Regions from separate parts of the Rhizobium sp. 10N427 genome, predicted to be linked through region 1. Evidence: predicted binding sites of a transcription regulator. Region 1 holds the regulator's gene; each other region holds the start of a gene.
The links. The regulator PhoB, encoded in region 1, activates phosphate uptake and scavenging genes when phosphate is short. The targets are predictions, from matches to a motif close to TGTCATNNANCTGTCAT.
Positions count from the first base shown of each region.

Region 2: the regulator PhoB is predicted to act here: its motif matches at 4,500-4,516, upstream of AC1DIJ_RS11535 (DUF1045 domain-containing protein).
Region 3: the regulator PhoB is predicted to act here: its motif matches at 2,634-2,650, upstream of AC1DIJ_RS01075 (inorganic phosphate transporter).

Region 1 is NZ_JBFTID010000004.1:23,597-30,280, reverse strand. Features, by position in the region: gene pstC (phosphate ABC transporter permease subunit PstC) at 1-1,364, shown strand, start outside; gene pstA (phosphate ABC transporter permease PstA) at 1,361-2,683, shown strand; gene pstB (phosphate ABC transporter ATP-binding protein PstB) at 2,699-3,514, shown strand; gene phoU (phosphate signaling complex protein PhoU) at 3,561-4,274, shown strand; gene phoB (phosphate regulon transcriptional regulator PhoB) at 4,307-4,990, shown strand; gene AC1DIJ_RS09860 (GcrA family cell cycle regulator) at 5,058-5,594, opposite strand; gene AC1DIJ_RS09855 (aspartate aminotransferase family protein) at 6,020-6,684, shown strand, end outside.
Region 2 is NZ_JBFTID010000004.1:345,793-352,476, forward strand. Features, by position in the region: gene AC1DIJ_RS11510 (DapH/DapD/GlmU-related protein) at 1-130, shown strand, start outside; gene phnC (phosphonate ABC transporter ATP-binding protein) at 246-1,091, shown strand; gene phnD (phosphonate ABC transporter substrate-binding protein) at 1,184-2,089, shown strand; gene phnE (phosphonate ABC transporter, permease protein PhnE) at 2,157-3,128, shown strand; gene phnE (phosphonate ABC transporter, permease protein PhnE) at 3,137-4,477, shown strand; gene AC1DIJ_RS11535 (DUF1045 domain-containing protein) at 4,609-5,304, shown strand; gene AC1DIJ_RS11540 (alpha-D-ribose 1-methylphosphonate 5-triphosphate diphosphatase) at 5,316-6,455, shown strand; gene phnN (phosphonate metabolism protein/1,5-bisphosphokinase (PRPP-forming) PhnN) at 6,452-6,684, shown strand, end outside.
Region 3 is NZ_JBFTID010000001.1:251,122-257,805, forward strand. Features, by position in the region: gene cysW (sulfate ABC transporter permease subunit CysW) at 1-437, shown strand, start outside; gene AC1DIJ_RS01065 (sulfate/molybdate ABC transporter ATP-binding protein) at 448-1,491, shown strand; gene ppk2 (polyphosphate kinase 2) at 1,618-2,532, opposite strand; gene AC1DIJ_RS01075 (inorganic phosphate transporter) at 2,696-4,300, shown strand; gene AC1DIJ_RS01080 (ABC-F family ATP-binding cassette domain-containing protein) at 4,384-6,006, shown strand; gene AC1DIJ_RS01085 (metallophosphoesterase) at 6,003-6,684, opposite strand, start outside.

The DNA of each region.
Region 1 (6,684 bases):
CGGGTTATTACGGCGCTTATGCCGCCATTTGGGCCATCCTTCCGGCCCTGATCGTTCTCTGTGTCTGGCTCGCCGCCAGCCCAGGCATCATCGAATCCACCGTCCGCAAATCCTTTCCCGACGATGTGAAGGCGAAGACCACTGCCGAGCAGGATCTGAGCTACAGCATGGTCGCGACCGTCGGCCGCGGCCTGAACCTGCTCACATCCGAAGAAGTCACGGCAGTCGGTTCCGACACCAAGGCAGTTCAGGCAAAGCTCAACGAGAAGGGCGTCCCGCTCGCCGGTGAGCCGCAGCCCTACATGCTCGATGCCGCCAAGCTGCTGAATGCCGAAAGCGCTTCCAGCCGTCTGATCATGAGCGCGATCGTCCTCGTACTTGCTGTCGGCGGCGCGCTTTACGCCCTGCGCGGCGTCAAGCCACGCTTCAGGGCCCGCAACCGCGTCGAGCGCGTCATGCTCTGGGGTCTGTTGCTGTCTTCGTCGATCGCCATTCTGACGACCATCGGCATCGTTCTGTCGATGCTGTCGGAAGCCATTCGCTTCTTCGCCAGCGTTCCCGCCGCAGACTTCTTCTTCGGCACCGTCTGGGATCCGCGCTTCGCGGGTGCCGGCAGCTCGTCCTTCGGTCAGTTCGGCCTGATCCCGCTGTTGCTCGGCACGCTCTATATCGGCGCCGTCGCCATGCTGGTCGCCGTACCGGTCGGCCTCTTCGCTGCCATCTACATGGCCGAATACGCTTCGCCGAAAATTCGTTCGCTTGCCAAGCCGCTGCTCGAAGTTCTGGCCGGTATCCCGACCATCGTCTACGGCTTCTTCGCGCTCGTCACCGTCGGCCCGTTCCTGCGCGATCTGTCGTCGCAGGTCAGCGGTCTCCTGACCGGCGACTACACGAACTTCATCCAGGCGCAGAGCGTTCTGACCGCCGGTATCGTCATGGGCATCATGCTGATCCCCTACGTGTCCTCGCTGTCCGACGATATCATCACCGCCGTGCCGCGTGCGCTGCGTGACGGTTCGCTTGGCCTCGGCGCAACGCGCTCCGAAACCATCAAGAAGGTCGTGCTTCCCGCCGCTCTTCCGGGTATCGTCGGTGCGCTGCTGATGACCGCATCGCGCGCCATCGGCGAAACGATGATCGTCGTGCTTGCGGCCGGTGTTGCCGCCCGTATCCAGATCAATCCCTTCGAGCCGATGACGACGGTGACGGTCAAGATCGTCAATCAGCTGACGGGTGACCTCGAGTTCACCTCGCCGCAGACGCTAGTCGCCTTCGCGCTCGGCATTACGCTCTTCTTCATCACGCTTTGCCTCAATATCTACGCGCTCTACATCGTGCGCAAATACCGGGAGCAGTACGAATGACGAATATTGTTTCTCCCGTTGCAGGCATCACTGTCTCCAAGGCTCCGGCACGCCGCGACATCGGCATCAAGCGCCGCTATGCCGCAGAACGCCGCTTCCAGGCCTATGGCATCGCTGCCATATCTTTTGGCCTGATCTTCCTGGCGATCCTGCTCTCGACGGTCATCCGCCAGGGCTATACCGCCTTCCAGCAGACGGCGATCACGCTTCCGGTGGAATTCACCGAAAAGACGATCGACCCGAGCAACAAGCGTGCGACCGATCCGTCGGTCCTCGTCTCCGCCAACTACGGCGCTCTGCTGCGTGACGCCATCGTCAAGCAGCTGAATGTCAACGCCTCGAGCCGTCCTGACGTCCGCGATGCTTCGGCCATGCTCTCCAAGGGCGCTCCTATCCAGCTGCGCGATATGGTCGTCTCCGACCCGTCGATCATCGGCAAGACGGTCAATGTCACGGTGCTTGCCGACGCCAATATCGATAGCGCCAGCAAGGGCCAGATCGATCTCTCTGTCGATGAGAAGAACCGCAAGGTGAACGACAAGCAGGTCGGCTGGATGAACGAGCTGAAGGCAAGCGGTGCTCTCTTCAAGCAGTTCAACACAGGCCTCTTCGTCAATGGCAATTCCAGCCGTCCGGAAGCAGCAGGTCTGGGCGTTGCGCTCATCGGCTCGCTCTACCTGATGCTGATCGTTCTGGTTCTTGCTCTGCCGATCGGTGTCGCCGCCTCGATCTATCTCGAGGAGTTTGCGCCGAAGAACAAGCTGACCGATCTGATCGAGGTCAACATCAACAACCTCGCTGCCGTTCCGTCGATCGTTTACGGTCTGCTCGGCCTCTCCGTCTTCATCAACTTCATGGGTCTGCCGCGTTCCGCGTCGCTGGTCGGTGGCCTGGTGCTGACGCTGATGACCCTGCCGACCATCATTATCGCCACGCGTGCTGCGTTGCGTGCCGTACCGCCGTCGATCCGCTCGGCCGCTCTCGGTCTCGGCGCATCGAAGATGCAGATGGTGTTCCACCACGTTCTGCCGCTTGCCATGCCGGGCATCCTGACCGGTACCATCATCGGCCTTGCGCATGCGCTCGGCGAAACCGCGCCGCTTCTGCTGATCGGCATGGTCGCCTTCGTTGCCAATGCGCCGACCACGCCGCTCGATCCGTCCACGGCACTTCCGGTCCAGGTCTATATGTGGGCCAACGAAGCCGAACGCGCCTTCGTGGAGCGTACCTCGGGTGCCATCATCGTCCTGCTCCTGTTCCTGATTGTCATGAACATCGGAGCCATCCTCTTGCGCCGTCGCTTTGAGCGCCGCTGGTAAACGGAGTAGAAACCCATGAACATGTTGACAGAAGCAGCAGTTGAGAAGGCTCTGGACCAGAAGATGAACAGCATCCCTTACAAGATGATCGGCCAGGACGTTTCCGTCTATTACGGCGAAAAGCGCGCTCTCTTCGACGTCAAGCTGAACATCCGCGAAAACACCGTGACTGCGCTCATCGGCCCGTCCGGCTGCGGCAAGTCCACTTTCCTGCGCAGCCTGAACCGCATGAACGATACGATCGACAATTGCCGCGTCACCGGCAAGATCACGCTCGATGGCGATGATATCTACGATCCGGATATCGACGTCGTCGAACTTCGCGCCCGCGTCGGCATGGTGTTCCAGAAGCCGAACCCGTTCCCGAAGACGATCTATGAAAACGTCGCCTACGGCCCGCGCATTCACGGTCTCGCCAAGTCGAAGGCCGACATGGACCAGATCGTCGAGACCAGCCTGCAGCGCGCCGGCCTCTGGAACGAGGTCAAGGACCGCGTGCATGAATCCGGCACCGGCCTGTCCGGCGGCCAGCAGCAGCGCCTCTGCATCGCCCGCGCCGTCGCCGTCAGCCCTGAAGTCATCCTCATGGACGAACCCTGCTCGGCGCTCGACCCGATCGCCACCGCAAAGGTCGAGGAGCTGATCCACGAGCTGCGCGAAAGCTACACGATCGTCATCGTGACGCACTCCATGCAGCAGGCGGCCCGCGTCTCGCAGCGCACCGCCATGTTCCACCTCGGCAACCTCGTCGAGGAGAACGACACCGACAAGATGTTCACCAATCCGGACGATCCGCGCACCCAGGACTACATCATGGGCCGCTTCGGCTGATCTTTGGCGTCACGACTTCCGATAGAGACACTCAAGGACATTTCCCATGGCATCGACACATATCTTTTCTGCATATGACGAAGATCTGAAGTTCCTGACCCGCCGCATCTCCGAAATGGGCGGTCTGGCGGAACAGATGGTCTCCGACGCTGTGCGCGCGCTGGTCAACGGCGATGGCGCACTGGCGCAGAAGGTCATCTCCGACGACGTGATCCTCGATCACGCCGAGCGCGAGATCAACGACAAGGCGATCGTCACCATCGCCCGCCGCCAGCCAATGGCGTCGGACCTGCGCGAGATCATGGGTTCGATCCGCATCGCTGCCGACCTCGAGCGCGTCGGCGATCTCGGCAAGAACACCGCCAAGCGCGTCATCGCCGTGCAGAGCACCGGCGTTCCGCGCAAGCTTGGCCGCGGCCTGGAGCATCTCTCCGAACTGGCGCTCGTCCAGCTCAAGGAAGTGCTCGACGTCTACACGACGCGCGCTGCCGATAAGGCGAAGTCGATCCGCGAGCGCGACGAGGAAATCGACGCGATGTACACCTCGCTGTTCCGCGAGCTTCTGACCTACATGATGGAAGATCCGCGCAACATCACCAGCTGCACACACCTTCTGTTCTGTGCCAAGAACATCGAGCGCATCGGCGACCACGCCACCAACATCGCAGAAACCATCTACTACATGGCGACCGGCGCCCAGCCGGAGGGCGAGCGTCCGAAGGACGACACCGCCAACACCGTCGGCGCGGTCACGGAATAATATCCGGACCGGGCCTCAGGAGACAGAACAGAATGATCCCGAGAGTTGCAGTCGTTGAAGACGAAGAAGCACTGAGCGTGCTTCTTCGTTACAATCTCGAAGCCGAAGGTTTCGAGGTCGACACCATCCTGCGCGGCGATGAGGCGGAAATCCGCCTTCAGGAGCGGACGCCGGACCTTCTTATCCTTGATTGGATGCTGCCTGGCGTATCAGGCATCGAGCTTTGCCGCCGGCTGCGCATGCGCCCGGAGACCGAGCGCCTGCCGATCATCATGCTGACGGCGCGCGGCGAGGAAAGCGAACGCGTTCGTGGCCTCTCGACCGGTGCCGACGACTATGTCGTCAAGCCGTTCTCGACGCCCGAGCTCGTCGCACGCGTCAAGGCGATGCTGCGCCGCGCCAAGCCCGAGGTTTTGTCGACCGTGCTGAAATGCGGCGATATCGAACTCGACCGCGAGACGCACCGCGTTCATCGCAAGACCCGCGAAGTCCGTCTCGGACCGACCGAATTTCGCCTGCTGGAATTCCTGATGGCCTCTCCCGGCCGCGTCTTCTCGCGCTCGCAGCTTCTGGACGGCGTCTGGGGTCACGACATCTATGTCGACGAGCGCACCGTCGATGTCCATGTCGGCCGTCTGCGCAAGGCGCTGAACTTCTCCAACATGCAGGATGTCATCCGCACCGTTCGCGGCGCTGGATATTCGATGGAAGCTTGAAGCTTTCGGAATTGAGACCACAAAAAAACGGGCCGCGAGGCCCGTTTTTCGTTTGTGCTTACCCGGCTCAGTTTGCCCGGGCTGCTGCCCTGCGGCGCTCGTTGACCGGCTGGTAGGCCAGGCGCTGGTGGTAGGTGCAGTAAGGCGAAGAATCCGGGCTTTCGCAGCCGCAGAAGTGGAAATCGTCCTTCAAGGGATCGCCGACCGGCCACTTGCAGGTGCGCTCGGTGAGCTCCGTCAGGCCGAGACGGCGGGAAATCGGGACGATCACGTTCTTGGCGGGACGGTATTCCATCTCCTCCATGACGTCGATCTCGATCTCTTCCTTCAGCATCGTCGCGCCCTGCTGGCGGGTGACCGTACGGGTCGTCGCCAGACGCGATGCGTAGGTTGGGGCGCGGGGTGCTGCCGCCGTACGCTTGGGAGCGCGCGCAGCCGTGGCGTTGCCGCCGGCCTTCGCACGGCCCGGCAGCGCCAGACGGTGAACCTTGCCGATAACGGCGTTACGGCTGACGCCGCCAAGCTGGGCAGCGATCTGGCTCGCGCTCAGCCCTTCGGACCACAGTTTCTTGAGTTTCTCGACCCGCTCGTCTGTCCAGTTCATGCCCTGTGTCTCCGCCGTTTAAGCGTTGCGAAGGCAGAATCCCTCACTGTTTGCCCCGGACGAATCCGGCACAAGAAACGCTTGACTAATTTTGGTGACTAGTTCCGCCGCATGCAGTCTAGTAATTGAGTTTTAACCTAGTGTGAGGCTGACTCCGTGACAAGAGTCGCAGGAATCCGGATGAATCGAATTCGGGGTTTTCCCCAACTTGCTTCCCCTGAGAGTCATTTCTGCAACATTAGCTGTTGATAAAACGCGACATTGCTTGAGCGTCTCTCAGAAGCCACGAAAGCCGCAGTTTTGTTGACATTGCAGTGCGAAAAGTAAATAGTGCCAGTCGCCGCCGAAAGGCGGCATTTTTAATTTTTCGGACCTGGTTTTTAGCCGGAGTCCGGTTGCCCGTAACGCTGACAGGAGACCGCGCCATGGCTGAAGCCGCGCCGCTATATGATACCTATTCTCGTGCCCCATTGCGGTTCGAGCGAGGTGAGGGCGTGTGGCTGATTACCGAAAGCGGCGAACGATATCTGGATTTCGGTGCCGGCGTTGCCGTGACCTCGGTCGGCCACAGCAATCCGCATGTCGTGGATACCCTGAAGGCGCAGGCCGACAAGGTCTGGCACCTGTCCAACATCTATGAAATCCCCGGGCAGGAAAAGCTCGCCAGGCGGCTGACGGAGGCGACTTTCGCCGACAAGGTGTTCTTCACCAATTCCGGCGCGGAAGCCCTGGAATGCGCGATCAAGACCGCACGCCGCTATCAGTATTCGAAGGGCCATCCCGAGCGTTTCCATATCATCACCTTCGAAGGCGCCTTCCACGGCCGTACGCTGGCGACGATCGCTGCCGGCGGGCAAGAGAAGTATCTCGAAGGTTTCGGCCCCAAGGCCCCTGGCTTCGACCAGGTGCCCTTTGGCGATATCGACGCTGTGCGCGCCGCAATCACCGATGCGACCGCAGGTATTCTGATCGAGCCGGTTCAGGGCGAGGGTGGCATTCGCCCGGTGACCACAGAGTTCATGAAGGCGCTGCGCGCGCTCTGCGACGAGAAGGGCCTGCTGCTCATTCTCGACGAGGTCCAGACGGGCGT
Region 2 (6,684 bases), 320 kb from region 1:
TGGCAAGGGTGTCGGCGATCGGATGGACAAGCTTGCCTGGTGGGATTGGGAGCATTCGAAGCTGCGTTCGGCACTCGACCATTTCCGCGCGCTTTCGGCGGAAGATTTCCTTAGCCGGCATGGCGCGTGAAGCGCCATCGCCTGGGCCGTTTGTGACAGTCATTACACAAAACTGACATTGGAGGTTCATCAAGCGGGACTAATGCACTGCGAGACGAAGGTCCCGGATTGCAAGGAAGAGCATGATGTTCGAGCTGAAGAATGTCACCCGCCGTTTTGGCAAAAAGCTGGCAGTGGATTCTGTAACGCTCGATATTCCGCAAGGACAGATGGTCGGCATCATTGGCCGTTCGGGCGCCGGCAAATCCACTCTTCTTCGGATGATCAACCGCCTGCAAGAGCCGACCTCCGGCTCCATCCGTTTCGGCGGCGTGGAAGTCTCGTCGCTTCGTGGCGAGGCGCTTCGCAACTGGCAGCGCGACTGCGCGATGATCTTCCAGCAGTTCAATCTGGTGCCGCGTCTCGATGTGCTGACCAACGTGATGCTCGGCCGCCTGAACCATCGTCCGACGATGCTCTCGCTGCTCAGCATCTTCAGCCGCGAAGAGCGCATCCATGCGATTGCCGCTCTGGAACGCCTTGGTATCGAGCAGACGGCGCTGCAGCTTGCGGGCACGCTTTCGGGTGGCCAGCAGCAGCGCGTGGCGATTGCCCGGGCGCTGATGCAGAAGCCGAAGATGGTTCTCGCCGATGAGCCGATTGCCTCGCTCGACCCGCTGAACGCCAAGATCGTCATGGACGCGCTGCGCGACATCAACGAGCGCGAAGGCATCACCGTCATCACCAACCTGCACACGCTCGACACCGCCCGCAGCTATTGCGAACGGATCGTCGGCATGGCCGGTGGCCGCGTGGTCTTCGACGGCAAGCCCGGCGACCTCGATGCGTCTGCTGTCAAGGAAATCTACGGCACCGACAAGGACGGCGCCGGTATCGACGAAACTATGACGTCGACATCGATCAACATTCCGGCGGCAGCTGCCGCCCATCCATCCGCCGGCCTGCAACCGCTGGCGCTGGCCGGTCTCTGAGCGAGACGGCTGCGATCGAGAGCCCGCGTCAAGGGCACAGTTCTTCGTATCAAGAGAGACCACCGGGGACACCGGTCAATCAGGAGAGTACCATGTTGAAGAAAGCACTCTTTGCCGCGACGGCGCTTTTCGCGCTTTCCGGCGTTTCGCATGCTGCAGACCTCAAGGAATTCCGCGTCGGCATTCTCGGTGGCGAAAACGAAACCGACCGCCTGCGCAACTACGCCTGCCTCGCCGACCACCTGAAGACCGAGTTCGGCTTCGAAAAGGTTTCGCTGTTCCCGGCCGCCGACTACGACGGCGTTATCCAGGGTCTCCTTGGCGGCACGCTCGACTTCGCAGAACTCGGCGCTTCCGGCTATGCAGCCGTCTACCTGAAGGACGCAAAGGCCGTTACCCCGATCCTGACCACGCAGCAGAAGGACGGCTCGACCGGCTACTACTCGATCGGTCTCGCACTGAAGTCCTCCGGCATCAAGACAATCGCCGACGCCAAGGGCAAGAAGCTCGGCTACGCCGATCCGGACTCCACCTCGGGCTACCTCGTTCCGCTGACGCAGATCCCGAAGGACACGGGCATGCCGAACGACCAGTTCTTCGCCTCCACGCAGTTCAACGGCGGTCACGAGAACAACCTTCTCGCTGCCTATGACGGCAAGGTCGACGTTGCTGTTGACGACTCCTCGGGCCTCGGCGATTTCAAGGACGGCTACACCTCCGGCACCTTCCGCAAGGAAGTCGACAAGGGCGCTGTCGACCCGAACAAGCTGGTCGAAGTCTGGCGCTCGCCGCTGATCCCGAACGGCCCGCTCGTCGTTCGCAACGAGCTCGGCGAAGAGTGGCAGAAGAAGCTGGCTGCATTCTTCACGGCTCTGCCGGAGAAGGACCACAAGTGCTTCACCGCTATCGAAGGCGGCGACTACAAGGGCTACGCGCCTGTCACGCACGAATTCTACAACGCCGTTGTAGACGTTCGTAAGGCTGCCATCGGCGGCTGATCGACTGGCATTCATTGGGGGCGGCCGTCATTGGCCGCCCTTTTTCCTGCGAAGAAGCGGACACGCCATGACCCTTGCCGATTCCCGGATCCACGCGCATGAAACCCAGCAGAGCAGCCGAGAGATTGGCGATGCCTGGGGCCGCATGGTGGCGCGCCGCCGTCTCTATACCGGCATCGGTCTGATCCTGCTTCTGATCGCCTTCGTAAGCTCGGTGCGCTTCGCCGACGAAAGCAATGCGGGTCACTTCTTCGACCGCCTTCCGCATCTCTTCGACTTCCTGAGCTGGCTGATCCCCAAGGACTGGCATGACGTCTGGCGCGCGCTGTTCGATCTGGCGAGCCCGAATGACAAGGGCGGCGAGGAGTTCAACTTCGCCAAGGGCCGGGTCTATGTTTTCGGCCACTATTACATTCCTGAATATTTCGAGCTGATGATCATCACGATCAACGTCGCGCTTGTTTCAACGATCATCGGTTTCATCTTCGCGGTGCCGCTAAGCTTCTTTGCCGCCCGCAATCTGACCAGGAACTGGCCGCTGCGGGTGTTTTCGAAGCGGGTAATGGAATTCCTGCGCGCCTTTCCGGAGATCGTCATCGCCGGCCTGTTTTCCGCGATCCTGTCGATCGGTCCGGTGGCCGCGATCATCGCCGTGTCGCTGCACACGATCGGCGCGCTCGGCAAGCTGTTCTACGAAGTCGTCGAGAATATCGACATGAAGCCGGATGAAGGCATGAAGGCGGTCGGCGCCAACTGGCTGGAGCGCGTCCGTTTCGCCGCCATGCCGCAGGTCATGCCGAACTTCGCCTCCTATGCGCTGCTGCGCCTTGAGATCAACGTGCGCGCCTCGACCATCATCGGCGCAGTCGGCGGCGGTGGCATCGGCGAGGAGCTGAAGCTTTCCATCTCGCGCGGCTTCGGCGCGAAGACGGTGGCTCTCGTGCTGTTGCTCTTCGCGACGATCGTTGCCGTCGATCAGTTCTCCGCATGGCTGCGCCGCCGTCTGGTCGGCGAGCACGCTTTCCTTCTGCAACATTGAGGCCTGCCATGACGGTGATCGACGCAAACCGGATGCACGAGATCGAGGCGCGCTATCCCGAATATTTCCACCGCTCGTTCCGCCAGCGGTTCGGCGCCCTGCTAATCGTGATCGCGACGCTGCTCTATGGTCTCTACGCCGTCTGGTTCTTCGACCTGCCGAAGCTACTCGCCGAAGCCCATTGGGAGCGCGTCGGCATCTATCTCAGCCAGTGGGTGAGCTATGACGTACAGCCCGAATTCCGCATTCAAGAGGACGGCTCGATCGAGACGCGCTACCCACGCTTCTCGCCGCTCGGCGACGACCCGCATCCTGATTGGGTGAAGAACGAGCCCGGCAGCGTCACCGTTTTCGTCAGCGGCACGAACCGCACGGTCGTGGTTACCAAGGCGATGACGACAGTCAATGCCCACGGCATCAGCGTTCCCGTCGATCTCTCATCGGGCGCCCCGAAGGTCGTCGGCGAAGTCCCTTCCTGGATGACCGTCTATGACGATAACGTGCTTGCCGATCTCGGCTTTGCCGGTGACGTCAGCATCGCCTCCGACCGCGTAAAGGTGCGCAAGCGTTTCCTCGGCTGGGCGAATTTCGTCTTCGACACGCATTCGCCCTTCTTCGATAAGCCGGCCGGCGAAGTTCTGAGCCTGATCGTTTCAGGCCCGCGCCTCGACCCCAGCCAGTCGAACATCTCGCTTGCCTTCGACAATATCTGGAACAATTCGGCCTGGCAGCACGGCGACGTCTGGACCAAGCTTTTCCAGACCATCGTCATGGCCTTCCTCGGCACGCTGCTTGGTTCGCTGGTGGCGTTCCCGCTGGCTTTCCTGGCGGCGCGCAACATCACGCCGAACCGCTTGCTGAACCAGGTTCTCAAGCGCTTTTTCGACTTCCTGCGCTCGGTCGACATGCTGATCTGGGCGCTGTTCCTGACGCGTGCTTTCGGCCCCGGGCCGCTTGCCGGTTCCGGCGCCATCTTCCTGACGGAGACGGGAACGCTCGGAAAGCTCTATTCGGAAGGCTTAGAGAATATCGACAACAAGCCGCGCGAAGGCATCAAGTCGACGGGTGCCTCAACGATGCTCGTGCATCGCTACGGCATCATCCCGCAGATCGTCCCAGTCATCGTCAGCCAGACGCTCTACCAGTGGGAATCGAATGTCCGCGGCGCTACGATCATCGGCGCCGTCGGTGCCGGCGGCATCGGCCTGAAGCTCTGGGAAGCGATGCGCACGAACTCCAACTGGGAGAACGTCGCTTATATGGTCATCCTGATCCTGATCGTCGTCTTCCTGTTCGACATGGCCTCTAACGCGCTTCGCCACCGGCTGATGGGCAGCAAGACACATTAAAAAGATGATGGCGCCACGGCGTCATCATCATTCTGTCACGGAAATCTTTTAGCCGGGAACGAGCTTGCAGTCCGCGGTCAAATCACTGACATTGCGACCCCTGTTTCTGACGTTTTCCCGGGACAAGACCTTTGCGATACGCTCTCTATTTCACGCCGCCGCAGGATGATTTCCTGACGCGGGCGGCTGCCGAATGGCTTGGCCGCGATGCGTTTTCCGATGAAACTTACCCGGCTCCCGAAGAGGCGAGGCTTCCTGCCGAAGAGCAGCTGACACTGACCGCAGATCCGCGCCGCTACGGCTTCCACGCGACAATCAAGGCGCCATTCGCGCTTGCTTCCTCGGTGACCGAGAGCGACCTGATGGCCGTGGTCGAGGACTTCGCGGCCCGCACTTCGGCCTTTGAAATTCCCGAACTGGTACTCGGCCAGCTTGGCCGGTTCTTCGCACTCGTGCCCGGCTCGCTGCATCCGCCGCTTCAGGATTTTGCCGCAAGCGTGGTAAAGTCCTTCGAGCCGCTGCGTGCCGCCCTGTCCGAGGCCGATATTGCCAGGCGCAAGCCGGAGAAGCTGACGGAAAGCCAGAGAGCCAATCTGATGCGCTGGGGCTACCCCTATGTCATGGACGATTTCGGCTTCCACATGACACTGACCGGCCAGGTTCCGGACGAGCGCTCGGCGCTGATGAAATCGATCCTGGAGCGGCGTTTTGGCGCTTTCACCGGACGTCCGCTTTCCATTTCCGGCATCGCCGTCTTCACCGAGGAGACACGCGGCGCCGATTTCAAGGTTCATAGCCTTTTGCCGTTTACCGGCACCAAACGCTGAAAGACGATGCAATGACAAAAGAGACCGTGCTTTCCAACGCCCGCATCATTCTCGAGGATGACATCCTTCACGGCTCGCTGCTGATCCGCGACGGCAAGATCGCCGACATTTCCGAGGGCAACTCGGCCCATGGCGAGGATTTCGAGGGCGACTACCTGCTCCCCGGCCTCGTCGAACTGCATACCGACCACCTCGAAGGCCACTATTCGCCACGCCCCGGCCTGCGCTGGCACAAGACGGCAGCGATTCAGGCGCACGATGCGCAGATCGTCACCTCCGGCATCACCACCGTCTTCGACTGCCTGCGCATGGGCGCGGACGAGGATGGCGGCTTCGATCGCGGCGAGATGCGTGACATGGCCGACGCCATCCAGAAGGCCGAACAGGAAGGCCGCCTGCGGGCCGAGCATCTGCTGCATCTGCGCTGCGAGGTCTCGGCCGACAACGTTATGGAGCATTTCGCCGACTTCGAGAACGACCCCTATGTCCGTCTTGTCTCGCTGATGGACCACGCTCCCGGCCAGCGGCAGTTCCAGACCATGGACCAGTACATCTTCTACTATCAGAAGAAGCGCGGCCTCTCCGACGAGGTGTTCGCCAAATTCATCGAGAAGCGGCTTGCCGAATCCGCCCGCAACTCTACTCCCCACCGCATCGCCATTTCCAAGATCTGCAAGGAACGCGGCATCACGATTGCCAGTCACGACGACGCAACGCTCGATCACGTGGACGAGGCGATCGAGAACGGCGTGCGCCTTGCCGAGTTCCCGACGAGCTTCGACGCCGCCAAGGCATCGCATGAACACGGCATGAGCGTGCTGATGGGTGCGCCGAACATCGTGCGCGGCAAGTCGCATTCCGGCAATATCGCCGCCCGCGATCTCGCCGAGCGCGGGGTGCTGGATGTGCTGTCTTCCGATTACGTGCCGCTCAGCATGCTCTATGCGCCCTTCATCATCGCCGATGAGGTCGAGTCCATTTCGCTGCCGAAGGCGATCGCCATGGTCACCTCGACGCCGGCCCGCACCGTCAGCCTCGACGATCGCGGCCGGATCGCCACGGGGCTGCGCGCCGATCTGGTGCGCGTCTTCCGTGACGAAGGCGTGCCGGTCACCCGTTCCGTCTGGCGCGAAGGACGCCGTGTCGCATGATCCCGTCGCACGAACCCCACGCCGTTCCCGGCAGCGAACGCGGCATCATGGTCGTCGTTGTCGGCCCGAGCGGCGCCGGCAAGGATACGCTGATCGCCGTCGCTGCCCAGCATTTCGGCAGCCGTCCCGACGTGCATTTCGTCCGCCGCGTCATCACCCGTGATGGCGATGCCGGCGGCGAAGACCATCTCTCGGTATCGGATGCCGGCTTTGCCTCGATGGAGCAATC
Region 3 (6,684 bases), on a different contig from region 1:
TCCTGTTTGCCGTGCCGGGCCTGATCCTGGCCACGATGTTCGTTACCTTCCCCTTCGTCGCCCGCGAACTGATCCCGCTGATGCAGGAACAGGGAACGGCCGATGAAGAAGCGGCACTGTCGCTCGGCGCCAGCGGCTGGCAGACCTTCTGGTACGTGACGTTGCCGAACATCAAGTGGGGCCTGCTCTACGGCGTGCTGCTCTGCAACGCCCGCGCCATGGGTGAATTCGGCGCCGTCTCCGTTGTCTCCGGCCATATCCGCGGCCAGACAAACACGATGCCGCTGCAGGTGGAAATTCTCTACAACGAGTATAATTTCACCGGCGCCTTTGCCGTCGCGACACTGCTTGCACTGCTTGCCCTTGTGACTCTTGTTTTGAAAACGCTGCTCGAAATGCGATACAGCGCGGAAATCGCTGCCAGCCGGCGGCACTGAAGGATTGAGAATGGAAGTACGCGTTCAAAACATACGCAAGGAATTCGACCGGTTCCCGGCCCTGCACGACGTTTCGCTCGATATCCGCTCGGGCGAACTGATCGCGCTGCTCGGCCCTTCCGGTTCCGGCAAGACGACACTCCTTCGCCTGATCGCCGGCCTCGAAAGCCCGACCGAGGGGAAGGTTTTCTTCGGCGACGAGGATGCTTCGAAGAAGACGGTGCAGGAACGCAATATCGGTTTCGTGTTCCAGCACTATGCCTTGTTCCGCCACATGACGGTGCTCGACAACGTCGCCTTCGGCCTCAAGGTGCGTGACGGCGCCCGCCGTCCGCCGAAGGCCGAAATCCGCAAGAGGGCGCTCGAATTGCTGGATCTCGTGCAGCTCTCAGGCCTCGAAAAGCGCTATCCGGCCCAACTTTCCGGCGGCCAGCGTCAGCGCGTGGCGCTCGCCCGCGCCATGGCGGTCGAACCGAACGTGCTTTTGCTCGACGAGCCGTTCGGCGCGCTCGACGCCCAGGTGCGCAAGGATCTGCGCAAGTGGCTGCGGGAAATCCACGACCGCACTGGCCACACCACCGTCTTCGTCACCCACGATCAGGACGAAGCGATGGAGCTGGCAGACCGCGTCGTCGTCATGAGCCAGGGTGCGATCGAGCAGGTCGGCACGCCGGATGAGGTCTACGACCGTCCGAATTCGCCCTTCGTCTTCGGTTTCGTCGGCCAGTCGAACTGTTTGAACGTCAAGATCGTCGGCGGCGACATCCTGTTCGAGGGCCGGACGCTCGGCCTGAAGGCAGATGGCGAGCCGGATGGCGAGGCGCAGCTTTATTTCCGCCCGCACGATATCGAACTGCTGGACGCGAACCGCGGCGGAATCCCCGGCACGCTCGCCTCCAGCCGCCGCGTTGCGGGAACAAGGCATATCGAAATCGATATCGGCAAGGGGCACCAGCATATCGAGCTGGAAGTTCCGCCGTCGCAGACCGAAGTCCTCGACAGCAAGCACATCGCCTTCCGGCCGACGCGCTGGAAACTGTTCAGGAAGGGCTGACCCTCACTTCGTCATGCTCGGGCTTGTCCCGAGCATCTGCAACGGCTGACGTAGGGGATCGTTGGATCCTCGGCACAGCGCCGAGGATGACGGCTGCGGGCGGTGCGACCGCCCGCTCAGGCACATTCAATAGATTTCCGGCACGTACATCTCAGGCGGAACCGGTATGCGCGAATAGTCGTCGTGGCGCACGCGCGGCGGCAGGACGATATTGTCCTTCGGCACATCCGCGTAGGGGATATGCTGCAGAAGATGGGCGATCATGTTGAGGCGCGCCCGCTTCTTGTCGACGGCCTGGACCACCCACCATGGCGCTTCCGGAATATGGGTCCGGTCGAGCATCTCCTCCTTGGCCTTGGTGTATTCTTCCCAGTGCACGCGGCTTTCGAGATCCATCGGCGACAGCTTCCACTGCTTCAGCGGATCCTGGATACGCATGCGGAAGCGGAATTCCTGCTCCTCGTCGGTGATCGAGAACCAGTATTTGACGAGAATGATCCCTGAGCGAACAAGCATGCGCTCGAATTCCGGTACCGAGCGGAAGAATTCTTCCAGCTCGTCCTTGGTGCAGAAGCCCATGACGCGCTCGACGCCGGCACGGTTATACCAGCTGCGGTCGAACAGCACCATTTCGCCGGCTGACGGAAGATGCGGCGTATAGCGCTGGAAATACCACTGGTTCCGCTCGCGCTCGGTCGGCGCAGGAAGAGCGACGACGCGGCAGACGCGCGGATTGAGGCGCTGCGTGACGCGCTTGATCGCCCCGCCCTTGCCGGCGGAATCGCGGCCTTCGAACAGCACGACGACCTTGAGCTTCTTGTGCTGCACCCAGTCCTGCAGCTTCACCAGCTCATGCTGGAGGCGGAAGAGTTCGCGGAAATAGGTTTTCCGCTCCAACACGTCTTCGATGCCGCCTGGAAGGTTCTCGGCAACGAGGTCGTCAAGCCGGTCTTCCTCCATCTGCATTTCCAGTTCCTCGTCGAAACTGTCTGCAATCTCGTCCTTGATGCGGCGGAGCTGGTCGATTTCTTCCTGAGTCATGGTCCTGTCCCTTTGATCGGCGCCACATCAACAGGGTTTGACGACAGTAATGTGACAATCGCAGATGCGCGAGGCCGCAGGGCCGCGTTACCGAAAAGTTGTGTCATGCAAGCTTCATGGGCGGGACGTAGCCTTGGCTGCTTTTCCATGAAAGGACAAGGACATGGCTGATATCGCCCCCGATCACCCAATGCCTCAGTCCGGTAGCCATCCGCTGCACTCGTCGAGTGCGGGCAAATGGTTCATACCGGTCTTTCTGCTCATTCTTCTCGTCGGCCTCGGATACGTGGCCTATGCGCTCGGCCGCGACCTGACGGAAGCCGCCGCCGCCGTTCCGTGGATCCTGCTCGGACTGGCGCTGCTGATCGCGCTCGGTTTCGAGTTCGTCAACGGCTTCCACGACACGGCAAATGCCGTGGCGACCGTGATCTACACCCGTTCGATGCCCGCCGAACTGGCGGTCATCTGGTCCGGCTTCTTCAACTTCCTCGGCGTGCTGACTTCGTCGGGCGCTGTTGCCTTCGGTATCCTGGCGCTTCTGCCGGTCGAGCTCATCCTGCAGGTCGGCTCCGGCTCCGGTCTGGCGATGGTCTTCGCCCTGCTGATCGCCGCCATCGTCTGGAACCTCGGCACCTGGTATCTCGGCCTGCCGTCCTCAAGCTCGCACACGCTTGTCGGCTCGATCATCGGCGTCGGCCTTGCCAACCAGTTCCTGGCCCCGGCAGGCAGCGCCACCAGCGGTGTCGACTGGTCGCAGGCGACCAATATCGGCCTGTCGCTGCTGATCTCGCCGCTGATCGGCTTCGGCCTCTCGGCGATCCTGCTCGTCGTCATGAAGTTTCTCGTTCGCAAGAAAGAGCTTTACGAGGAGCCGAAGGGCAACCGGCCGCCGCCGCTCTGGATCCGCGCCATCCTGATCTTCACCTGCACCGGCGTCAGCTTCGCCCACGGGTCGAACGACGGTCAGAAGGGCATGGGTCTCATCATGCTGATCCTGATCGGCCTGGTGCCGACGGCCTTCGCGCTGAACCGCACGCCTGATGTCAACTACCTGGAAGCCTACAAGCAGGCCTCCGCACAGGTGGAAACGGCGCTCGGCAAATATGTGAAGCCCGGCGTCATCGTCACCGACTACAAGGCCGAGGTCAGCAATGCCGTGAAGACCAAGACCTGGACGGATGCGACGACCCCTGCCCTGCAGCAATATATCCACCAGACAAGCGCCGAAGTCGCCGCCTTCCCGACGCTGGAAGCGGTTCCGACCAATCTCGTCGGCAACGTGCGCAACGACATTTATCTGATCGGTGAAGCGCTGAAGCTGATCGACAAACAGAAGCTGCTGCCGATGGATGATGCCGACCTGCAGGCGGTGACCGGCTATCACAAGGCCGTCGACAATGCGACGAAGTTCATCCCGCTCTGGGTGAAGATCGCGGTCGCCATCGCACTCGGGCTCGGCACCATGGTCGGCTGGAAGCGCATCGTCGTCACCGTCGGCGAGAAGATCGGCAAGACGCACCTGACCTATGGACAGGGTGCCGCTGCCGAAGTCGTCGCCATGGTGACGATCGGCGCGGCCGATCATTTCGGTCTGCCGGTCTCGACGACACACGTTCTGTCGTCGGGCGTTGCCGGAACCATGGCGGCGAACGGCTCGGGCCTTCAGTGGTCGACCGTGCGCAACATGCTGATGGCCTGGGTGCTCACCCTGCCCGCCTCGATCGCCATCGCCTTCGTGCTCTTCGTCATCCTCCGTCAGGTCTTCTGAGACCTTGGCGGAAGGAAAATCGCGACAAATGCTGCGGCGCATGATAAGCGCGCCGCAACAACTTTTCAGGTACCCGCTCCTCCATGATCCGCATCGAAAATATCAGCAAGCAGAACAGCCACCGCATTCTCTACATCGAGGCGTCAGCCGCCCTGAACAAGGGCGAGAAGATCGGTCTCGTCGGCCCGAACGGCGCCGGCAAGACGACGCTGTTCCGGATGATCACCGGCGAGGAAATCCCCGACGAAGGGCAGATCTCTGTCGAAAAGGGCATGACCGTTGGTTATTTCAACCAGGATGTCGGCGAGATGTCCGGCCGCAGCGCCGTTGCCGAAGTTATGGAAGGTGCCGGCCCGGTCAGCGAAGTCGCTGCCGAGCTGCGCGATCTCGAGGCGGCGATGTCCGACCCCGACCGCATGGACGAGATGGATGCCATCATCGAGCGTTATGGCGAAGTGCAGGCTCGCTACGAGGAGCTTGACGGCTACGCGCTTGAAGGCCGTGCTCGCGAAGTGCTCGATGGCCTGAGCTTCACGCAGGAAATGATGGACGGCGATGTCGGCGCGCTTTCGGGCGGCTGGAAGATGCGCGTGGCGCTCGGCCGCATCCTCTTGATGCGCCCCGACGTGATGCTGCTCGACGAACCGTCGAACCATCTCGATCTCGAAAGCCTGATCTGGCTCGAGGACTTCCTGAAGAATTATGACGGCGCGCTGCTGATGACCTCGCACGACCGCGAATTCCTCAACCGCATCGTCACTAAGATCATCGAGATCGACGCCGGTTCGCTGAACACCTATTCCGGCGACTACGGTTTCTACGAGAACCAGCGGGCGCAGAACGAAAAGCAGCAGCTGGCGCAGTTCGAACGCCAGCAGGCGATGCTTGCCAAGGAAATCAAGTTCATCGAGCGCTTCAAGGCCCGCGCCTCGCATGCCGCACAGGTGCAGAGCCGCGTGAAGAAGCTCGACAAGATCGAACGCGTCGAGCCGCCGCGCCGCCGCCAGACCGTCGCCTTCGAATTCCTGCCGGCGCCGCGCTCGGGCGAAGATGTCATCAACATCAAGAACGTGCACAAGAAATACGGCAGCCGCAGCATCTATGAAGGCCTGGACTTCATGGTCCGCCGCAAGGAGCGCTGGTGCATCATGGGCGTCAACGGCGCCGGAAAATCAACGCTGCTGAAGCTGGTCACCGGCTCAACCGAACCGGATCAGGGCAGCGTGGCGCTCGGCGCCAGCGTCAAACTCGGCTATTTCGCCCAGCACGCCATGGATATCCTCGACGGCGAGCGCACGGTTCTCGAATGGCTTGAAGATTCCTTCCCGCTCGCTGGCCAGGCGCCGCTGCGCGCGCTCGCCGGCTGCTTCGGTTTCTCGGGCGACGATGTCGAGAAGAAGTGCCGCGTTCTCTCCGGCGGCGAAAAAGCGCGTCTGGTCATGGCCAAGATGCTGTTCGACCCGCCGAACCTCTTGGTTCTCGACGAGCCGACCAACCACCTCGACCTCGACACCAAGGAAATGCTGATCAAGGCGCTCGCCGATTACGAAGGCACCATGCTCTTCGTCTCGCACGACCGCCATTTCCTGGCAGCACTCTCCAATCGGGTGCTGGAACTGACGCCGGACGGCATCCACCAGTATAGCGGCGGCTATACCGAATATGTCGAGCGCACCGGCCAGGAAGCGCCGGGGCTGCGGAGCTAAGTCCGGACGCTGAGCGAGATCGTATGGTGGCGAAAATGTCCCCGATCGATCTCGCAAACCGCGAAAGAAGGGGCGTCGGTCAGCAGAGGCGCTGACCGGCTGCCAAGCACAAGCGGATTGGGCTCGCAAAGAGAACCACAGATATAGACCGGTGTTCTGCCAATTCTGCCAGAAATCGGCCGATGGACGTGGCCGCAGACTACCGCCAGCACACCCGAGCCCGCGTTTTCGAGAACCTCTGCAAACGCATCCGAATTTCGGCACATCACCGCGTCCAACGGCACGATACCCGTCTCGATGGGTGGTTGATGCATGAAGATGACGGACGGACGCCCTGGCTCCAGCGCGCGCTGCAGCCAATCGCAGTGCGGAGCTGCGTCTCCGTGGCTAGCCCCGGGCACGGTGACATCGAGCCCCAGGCATGTCAGACCTGCCAGATCACGGCTAAAATGCATCGGCTGGCTGGCGGCACAGAACTCCACCAATTCTTGATGCATCATGTCCCGGCAATCGCTGTTTCCGGGGATGACATGCACGGGGCAACTCATGGTCCGCAAAATAGCGCCGATCGTCTTGTAGCCCTCCTGCCAATCATCATCGACGAGATCCCCCGTGATGACGAGGAGATCTGGTCGCAGACCGTGGAGCCACTCGGCAACCTTGGCCAGCCGGTCGAGG